Linked DNA regions of Longimicrobium terrae. The protein of the gene in region 1 binds, or shares a complex with, the protein of each later gene. Links are inferred from orthologs where the notes say so. Each region holds a gene or a part of one and is shown in the gene's direction. Other genes may lie near its edges.

Region 1 (4,646 bases):
CGTTGGCGCCGGTCGCCTGAATGCGGTCCAGCCCATCGATCACCCCGCTAAGGTTGCCCGCGGGCGAAAAGTCGCGGACGAACACCTCGTAGAGCGCAGTGTTGGCCACCCAGCCCTGGTTGGTCGCGCCCGCGGGTCCCGCCGGTGCGGCACCCGGCTGCGCGGCGGTCCGCCCCGCGGGTGCACAGGCGCCGGCGAACGCGCTTCCGGCCACGAGGGCGGCGTACAAACGTCTCATGACGACGATCCGTTCAGCGTTGTCGAGAAATGATCGGTGGAGCCGAACGGTCCCGTCCGGCGGCGCGGAACGTTATCCGCCGAACTATGCGCGGCACAAGAGCACATCGCGCGCATCGTCCCGAGACGAGGTCAGCGCTCGCACGCGCCGGATGGAGCGGGGCGCACCTCCAGGATCTCGTGCACGTCCAGCTCGCGGGGAAAGCGGGATTCCCACCTGCGGGCCAGCCACCGCGGACTGGCCTGGCCCCGCACGGTCACGCGGTACAACGCCGTCGTATCATCGCCCACCGTCCACGCGGGACGCGGCTCCTTACGCTGCCGGTCCCGCAGGTCATCGCCAAAATTCCACGCCTCCCCGGTCCCGCAGGGGTGGAAGGCGGAGTTCCACGCGCCGGTGGTCACGCCCGAGTAGATGCGGACGGAATCGCTCGGACGGATGAGCGAGTCGACCGCGGACAGCGCCTGGTACATCCGGATCGCGTCCGGCGACGTCGGCCAGCGGGGGTGATCCTCGGGATTGTCGTACGCGTACGTGCGGTAGGCGTCCTCGCGGCGCGTTTCCACCCGGAACCCCCATCCGTCCAGCACCACGATGCTGTCCGGCGCGAAGGTGGAGGGATCCGGCAGCGTGTCCAGGCCGTGTTCGTCCATGCGGCGCAGGACGGCGGCCCAGTCCGGTTCGCGGACAAAGCGGGCGCGGCAGAACGCTGTGCGCCACACGCGCCGCATGCCGGCGCAGTTTCCCTGGTGGGAGTAGAGGATCAGGTCGTGAAAAGTCTCGCCCTCCGGGTCGCGGTCCTCCCCGCTGAGGTCGAACTGGGTGGGCCAGTACCACAGGAGTTGGCCACTGACCCCGGCCGGCGTCTGCACGATGCGGTACAGATGCAGCGGATAGCCCATGGTGACGGGCCAGACGCGGACTTCCCGGGTGCCGTTCGGCAGCCGCACCGCCTGCAGCGGCCGTAGCCCGGACAGCCTGAAGAGATCGTTCTGAAGCTCGTTGGGCTGGAACGCGGGCGCGGCCGGCTGGCCGGGGGACGGGAGCGGCCCCGCGTGCCTCCCGGCGTGCGAGCAGGCGGCGAGCGCGGCGGCCACGAGCAGAATGCGGATCTTCATCGCGCGCGGAGGGCAGGGGAGGGGCGGATGACGGGCGGGGCGGATGAACGGCCGCGGCGCTGCTCCGGAAAGTGGAACCGGGGGCGCGGTTCATCAACCCCGTCCGCCGCAACGCACGCAGGCACCGCCCGGATCGGGGGTCGCGGCCGCGCGGAGGCGCCGTGCGGAACGGGGCTCCGGGGCCCGCCCGGGCTTGCCCGGAACCGTGTAGTGGACGTATGTTTTTTTGTTGCGCGCGCGTGACACGGCGCGCCTGAAGCAGAATTCAGTTGCACGGTGGCGGGAGTTCGGCTCTGCCACCGATTCTTTTGGCTACACCCCGCGGCTCCGGCCGCGCTGACATAAAAATCCATGAACATTCTGTTGATCGTCGTGGCCGCGGTGCTGGGCCTGGCCGCCGGCTTCTTTGGCGGGCAGTCCGTCATCCAGGGCCGCCTTCGCGCCAGCCGCGCCACCGCCGAAGACGAAGCCGCCCGCATCCGCTCCGCGGCGGAGGCCGCCGCCGAAAAGGAAGCGGAAAGCCTGCGCAAGAGCGAAGTGCTCAAGGGGCGCGAAGAAGCCATCCGCGCCCGCGAAGCGTGGGAGCGCGAGGAAGCCAAGCGCCGCGACGAGGTGGACCGGCTGGAGCGCCGCCTTCAGGAGCGCGGCGAAATGCTGGACCGCAAGATCCACCAGTTGGATGAAAAGGGCGACGCGCAGGAACGCCGCGCCCAGACGCTTACGGAGCGCGAAAAGGCCGTGGAAGTGGAGGCGAACTCCGTCCACGCCCGCATCGCCGAGGTGCAGCACCGCCTGGAGTCGCTGGCCGGCCTGAGCGCCGACGAGGCGCGCCGGCAGCTCATCCACGACCTGGAAGAAGAGGCCCGCGCCACGGCCGGGCAGCGCCTGCGCGAGATCAAGGAAGAGGCCCGCCGCGACGCGGACCGCGAGGCCAAGAAGATCATCTCGCTCGCCATCCAGCGCATCGCCGCGGACCACACGGCCGAAACGACCGTGTCCGTCGTGTCGCTCCCGTCCGACGAGATGAAGGGGCGCATCATCGGCCGCGAGGGGCGCAACATCCGCGCGTTCGAGCAGGCGACGGGGATCGACGTCATCATCGACGACACGCCGGAAGCGGTTGTGCTGTCCGGATTCGATCCCATCCGCCGCGAGGTGGCGCGCATCGCTCTGGACAAGCTGGTGTCCGACGGGCGAATCCACCCCGGCCGCATCGACGACGTGGTCGCCAAGGCGCGGCTGGACGTGGACAAGGGAATGCGCGAGGCGGCGGAAGAAATCATGTACGAGCTGGGGATTCACGGCGTGCATCCCGAGGTCGTCAAGGTGCTGGGCCGGTTGAAGTTCCGCACGTCGTACGGGCAGAACCAGCTGCTTCACGCCAAGGAAGTCGCGCTGCTGGCGGGAAACATGGCGGCGGAGATGGGCTTCGACACCACGATGGCGAAGCGGATGGGGTTGCTGCACGACGTGGGCAAGGGGATGACCCACGAGCACGAGGGAACGCACGTGGAGCTGGGGTGGAACCTGGCCAAGAAGTACGGCGAGCCCGCGCAGGTGTTGAACGCCATCAAGGCGCACCACGACGAAGAGCCGCACATGTTCCCCGAGTCGTTCCTGGTGACCGCGGCGGACGCCATCAGCGGATCGCGGCCGGGCGCGCGGCGGGAAATGTTCGACACGTACGTCAAGCGGCTGGAGAAGCTGGAGGAGATCGCCACCTCGTTCCCGGGCGTGGAGCGCTGCTTTGCCATCCAGGCCGGGCGCGAGCTGCGGGTGATGGTGACGCCGGAAGTGGTGAGCGACGAGGACATGACGCGCCTGAGCGAAGAAACGGCGCGCCGCATTGAGGCGGAGCTTCAGTATCCGGGGCAGATCAAGGTGGTGGTGATTCGCGAAACGCGCGCGGTGGACTTCGCGCGCTGATCCGCCGGGCGATAGATTGCGGCCTTCCGGGCCGGACGAGGGGGCACGGTACGTGTCCCCTTTGTCGTTGGGGAAGGGAAGACGAACTTCGGAGAGGGGGAGAACGACGGCTCCGTGTGCTTCGGACAGCCCGGCGCGGCGGCGGGCACCCCTCTCCCCCCGGCCCCCTCTCCCGCAAGCGGGGGAGGGGGAGACCTCAGCGCCAGGGCGGATTACGGCACAGGGGCGGTAAGTTCGAACTTTGACGGATTGGGAGAACGGCGGGTCCGTGTGCTCCGGTTGGTTCGGCGCGGCGGCGGGCAGCCCTCACCCCCCGGCCCCCTCTCCCGCAAGCGGGAGAGGGGGAGACCTCAGCGCCGACTGGAGGTTCGGCGCGGATCTCGGGCGGTGAGGTGGTTCAAGCCCCGAACGGGGCGCGAATAGCGCTGTGTCGGGGGTTCCCGCTGTTGGAGCGGCGGATTTATTCGCTCTCGTTCGGTGGGGGCCGCCGGTGGGCCGTCGTGCGCGGCCGCCGTCGCACTCACGCACTAACGCACCCCGCACTCACGCACTTCAGTTCGAAAGGTTCGCCACACGTGAGGATTCTCTTCGTCGCGGACGTCATCGGGTCGCCGGGGCGGCGCACGCTTACCCAGCTTCTGCGCCTCGTAAAAAAGGACGTCAACGCCGACGTGGTGGTGGCCAACGGCGAAAACTCCGCCGGCGGCTTCGGCATCACGCCCGAGATCGTGCGCGAGTTCCGCGAAACCGGCGTGGACGTCATCACCACCGGCAACCACGTGTGGGACAAGAAGGAGATCCTTCCCCTTCTCAAGACCGAGCCGCGCCTGCTGCGCCCGCACAACTATCCGCCCGGCAACCCCGGCCGCGGCTCCGTCGTCATCGAGGCCGCCGGCCGGCGCCTGGCCGTGCTGAACCTGCAGGGCCGCACCTTCATGTCGCCCATCGACGACCCCTTCCGCGCGGTGGACGGGCTGCTGGCGGAACTCAAGGACGAGGCGGACGTCTTTGTCGTGGAGTTCCACGCGGAGGCCACGAGCGAGAAGCAGGCGTTCGCGCGCTACCTGGACGGGCGCGTGGCCGCCGTGGTGGGCACGCACACGCACGTGCAGACGGCCGACGAGCGCATCCTTCCCAAGGGCACGGCGCGCATCACCGACCTGGGGATGACGGGCGGGATGGACGGCATCATCGGGATGAAGTGGGAGCTTTCCGTGGAACGGCAGCTGACGCTGACGCGCGGCGAGCGGCTGCAGCCCGCGGACGGCGACCTGACGCTGCAGGGCGCGGTGGTGGAAGTGGACGCGGGGACCGGGCTTGCGCGGTCCATCGAACGGGTAAACGTTCCCTACGAGCGCGTGCTC
Region 2 (3,423 bases), on another replicon or contig:
TGGGTCATGGCCGACGCCCAGGCCGCGCACAACGTTTCGTTCTCGATGGCGCAGGGCAACCCGGCCGGCTTCAGCGCCCCCGCGGACAGCCCGTACCTGAACCAGGCCGGCCAGACGTTCGACGTCACGGTCACCATGGAGCCCGGCACCTACAACTATGTCTGCGTGCCGCACATGGCGATGGGCATGGTCGGCTCCATCACCGTTCAGTAAGCAGCGGGTTTCACAACGCAAAAGGAGCCGTCCTTCGGGACGGCTCCTTTTGCGTTTCCGGTCATCCGCGGCTCAGAGGCCGAGCGCGGCGCGGATGGTGGGGTTGATGCGGTTCGCCGTCCACGGCGGCGAAAAGGTGAGCTCCACCTCGGCGTGCTCCACGCCCGGAACGCTTTCCACCGCCTCGCGCGCCTGGTCCAGCAGCTGGCCCGCCACGGGGCAGCCGGGAGAGGTGAGCGACATGGTGACGTCCACGCGGGCGCCGTCGATGCGGATGTCGTAGATGAGACCCAGTACCACCAGGTCCAGGTTCAGCTCCGGGTCCTTGACCTTGCGGAGCGCCTTCTTGATTTCGGCTTCTGTCGCCATGTGTGTTCCTGTGCCTGCGTAATGCGCGGCCGCGGGCCGCGCGTGGCGGACCATACCCGCGCCACGCGGGGCTGTCAACCCGGCGTCCGGTTGCAGGGGCGCGTGAGTCGCGTATCTTTCCCCGGCCCCCACTCCCCTTTACGACACACGAGAACGATGAGCGACAGCAGCACGCCCCGAGTTCGCAAGATCGCGATCAACACCGGCGGCGGCGACGCCCCGGGACTGAACGCGGTGATCCGCGCGGCCACGCTGGCGGCCCTGAGCGAGGGCTGGGAAGTGTACGGCATCCGCCGCGGCTACATGGGGCTGCTGGAGGACGTGGTGGACGACGAGCCGGGCTTCTTTCCGCTCACGGCCAATGCGGTGCGCGGCATCACGCACCTGGGCGGCACCATCCTGGGCACCACCACCCGCGGCAACCCGTTCGGCCTGGAAGTCCGCCAGCCGGACGGCACCTGGGGCAAGGTGGACCGCTCCGACGAGATCGTGGAGCGCTTTCGCGAGCGGGAGATCGATGCCTTGATCGCCATCGGCGGCGACGGGTCGCTGAGCATCGCGCACGCGCTGCACCTGAAGGGGCTGCCGGTGATCGGCGTGCCCAAGACCATCGACAACGACCTGAGCGCCACGGACATGACCTTCGGGTTCCAGTCCGCGGTGGAGGTGGCCACGGACGCCATCGGCCGGCTGCACTCCACGGCCGAGGCGCACCAGCGGGTGATGGTGGTGCAGCTGATGGGGCGCCACACGGGATGGATCGCGCTGGAGTCCGGCCTGGCGGGCGGTGCGGACGTGATCCTCATCCCCGAGATCCCGTACGACATCGACCGCATCGTGGAAAAGGTGAAGCAGCGCGACGTGCAGGGGCGCCGCTTCAGCATCGTGGTGGTGGCGGAGGGCGCGCGCCCGGCCAACGGCGAGGCCAGCTTTCTGGACAGCACCGGCCGCTACGGCGGCATCGCGGACCGCCTGGCCACGCAGATCGAGGCGGCGACGGGCAAGGAGGCACGGTCGATGGTGCTGGGGCACATTCAGCGCGGCGGCGAGCCCATCGCCTTTGACCGCAGCCTTTCCCTGCGCTTTGGCGCGGCCGCGGTGCGCTGCATTCGCGAGGGGAGCCTGGGAACGATGGTGGCGCTGCAGGGCAACCACATCCGCGCGGTGCCGCTGGGCGACGCCATCCGCGACCTGAAGCGGGTGCCGCTGGATTCGGAGCTGGTGGTGTGCTCGCGCCAGCTGGGGATCTCGTTCGGCGACTGAGCCGCGGGTCTGGCGTTCTGCGCAGATCGGGGCGGAATTCCACCCGCGCAATGCTCGGGAAGGTTCGCCCCGTCCGCGTCGCTTCGTGCATAAGGTGTTGTGATTGATTGGTTTGCGCGGCTGACGAGGCCGCCCGGGTGGGCGGCCTCGTTTTCGCTTGCGTACTTGTCTGATCGGCTGCGGCGCTGTTAGGATTATTTCGCAGTAGCAGCCATGTAACAGCCCACGCCGGCGCACCTCTCCGCGCCGGCCCGTCCGCGGTCCCCCGCTCCCCTCGTCCCAGATGCCGGTTCGGTTGGAAGCGCCGCTCCGTCCGCGGCCCGTGGATGAGGTGGGGTCCGCAAGCCTGGACCCGGCGGCGGTCGTTCTCGCCTTCGCCTCCATTCCCCTGGCCGGAACTCCCGACGCCACCGCGCAGGCCTGCGTGGACGCCATCCGCCTGCTGACGCACGGACCGGCGCGCCTGCTGGTGCCCACGCGTCCCGTACCGCTGTCCGTGGGGGACGCCGCGGACGGGCTGGTGTCCGTGCTGCGCTTTCATGCGGCGGGCGGCGAGGGAGAGATGCTGGCTTCCCCGGAGGCGGCGAAGATCGCTCCGCGCCTGCTGGCGCTCATGGCCCAGCAGTTGGCGCGGGTGTGGGCGGTGCAGCAGCAGCGGGCGGAGCAGACGCTGGAACTGGATCAGCTGCGCTTTCACCTGGGCGCGCTGCAGCAGGTGGCGCGCACGCTGGCGGTGGTGCGCGGCGCGGACGAGACGGTGCGGCTGGTGCTGGATTCCGTGGGCGAGGTGTTCTTTGCGTGGTGGGCCGCGCTGTACCACACGGACGGCGAGCAGTACACCTGCCGCGCGGTCCGCTCGCTCCGCGGCGAGTCCGTGGCCTTCGCCATCCCGGCGCGGGTGGTGAACGCCATCACCGGGCCCGGGCGGCCGCCCATCGTGCCGCCGGAAGATGCGGAGATCCGCGACCACGTCCCCGCCGAGGTGGCGGTGGTGGCGCCGCTGGACTTCGGCGATGGCGGGGCGGGGCTGCTGATCCTGGGCCGGCGGATGACGGAGGCGCCGTACGAGGCGCACGACCTGGCCCTGCTGCGGGCGCTGGCGGACTCGTCGGCCATCGCGCTGCGCAACGCCGAGCTGCTGGACCGGCTGCGCGCGCAGGCGACCATCGATCCGCTCACCGGCTGCCACAACCGCCGCGGCTTCGACGAGATCTTGGAGCGGGAGATGGCGCGCGCCCAGCGCTACGGGCGTCCGCTCTCGCTCGTCCTGCTGGACATCGACCGGTTCAAGAGCATCAACGACGACTTCGGGCACGAGGTGGGCGACCACGCGCTGCAGCGCATCGGGCGCGCGGTGCGGCACTCGTTCCGCAGCAGCGACAGCGCGTGCCGCTACGGCGGCGAGGAGTTCGCCCTGATCTTTCCGGAGACGGGGCGGGATGAAGGTTCGCGGCTGGCGGAAAAGATGCGCGTCGTCGTCGAGCAGCTGCCGCCCAACGCCGAGGTGCCGCGCACGCTGACGGCCAGCTTCGGGGTCGCATCCTTTCCGGACGACGCGGCGACGATCCCCGACCTCAT

The links.
Region 2: rny (region 1) and HNQ61_RS17000 share a complex: the UniProt entries of both Bacillus subtilis proteins name them as parts of the possible RNA degradosome complex. The link is inferred for Longimicrobium terrae from one-to-one orthologs.

Annotation. Positions count from the first base shown.
Region 1 is NZ_JACHIA010000002.1:563,368-568,013, forward strand. Bases 1,008-3,994 are described here. They hold rny (ribonuclease Y), read left to right. Parts: upstream 1,008-1,707; coding sequence 1,708-3,282; downstream 3,283-3,994. Other genes in these bases: HNQ61_RS05755 (hypothetical protein), read right to left, coding at 1,008-1,356; HNQ61_RS05765 (TIGR00282 family metallophosphoesterase), read left to right, coding at 3,858-3,994. Outside these bases: HNQ61_RS05750 (alpha-amylase family glycosyl hydrolase), read right to left, coding at 1-238; more of HNQ61_RS05755, read right to left, coding at 370-1,007; more of HNQ61_RS05765, read left to right, coding at 3,995-4,646. UniProt on the Bacillus subtilis protein: Endoribonuclease that initiates mRNA decay. Initiates the decay of all SAM-dependent riboswitches, such as yitJ riboswitch. Involved in processing of the gapA operon mRNA, it cleaves between cggR and gapA.
Region 2 is NZ_JACHIA010000011.1:1,034-4,456, forward strand. The notes cover bases 1-2,791. They hold HNQ61_RS17000 (6-phosphofructokinase), read left to right. Parts: upstream 1-738; coding sequence 739-1,845; downstream 1,846-2,791. Other genes in these bases: HNQ61_RS16990 (plastocyanin/azurin family copper-binding protein), read left to right, coding at 1-213; HNQ61_RS16995 (metal-sulfur cluster assembly factor), read right to left, coding at 286-582; HNQ61_RS29640 (GGDEF domain-containing protein), read left to right, coding at 2,168-2,791. In the rest of the region: more of HNQ61_RS29640, read left to right, coding at 2,792-3,423. UniProt on the Bacillus subtilis protein: Catalyzes the phosphorylation of D-fructose 6-phosphate to fructose 1,6-bisphosphate by ATP, the first committing step of glycolysis.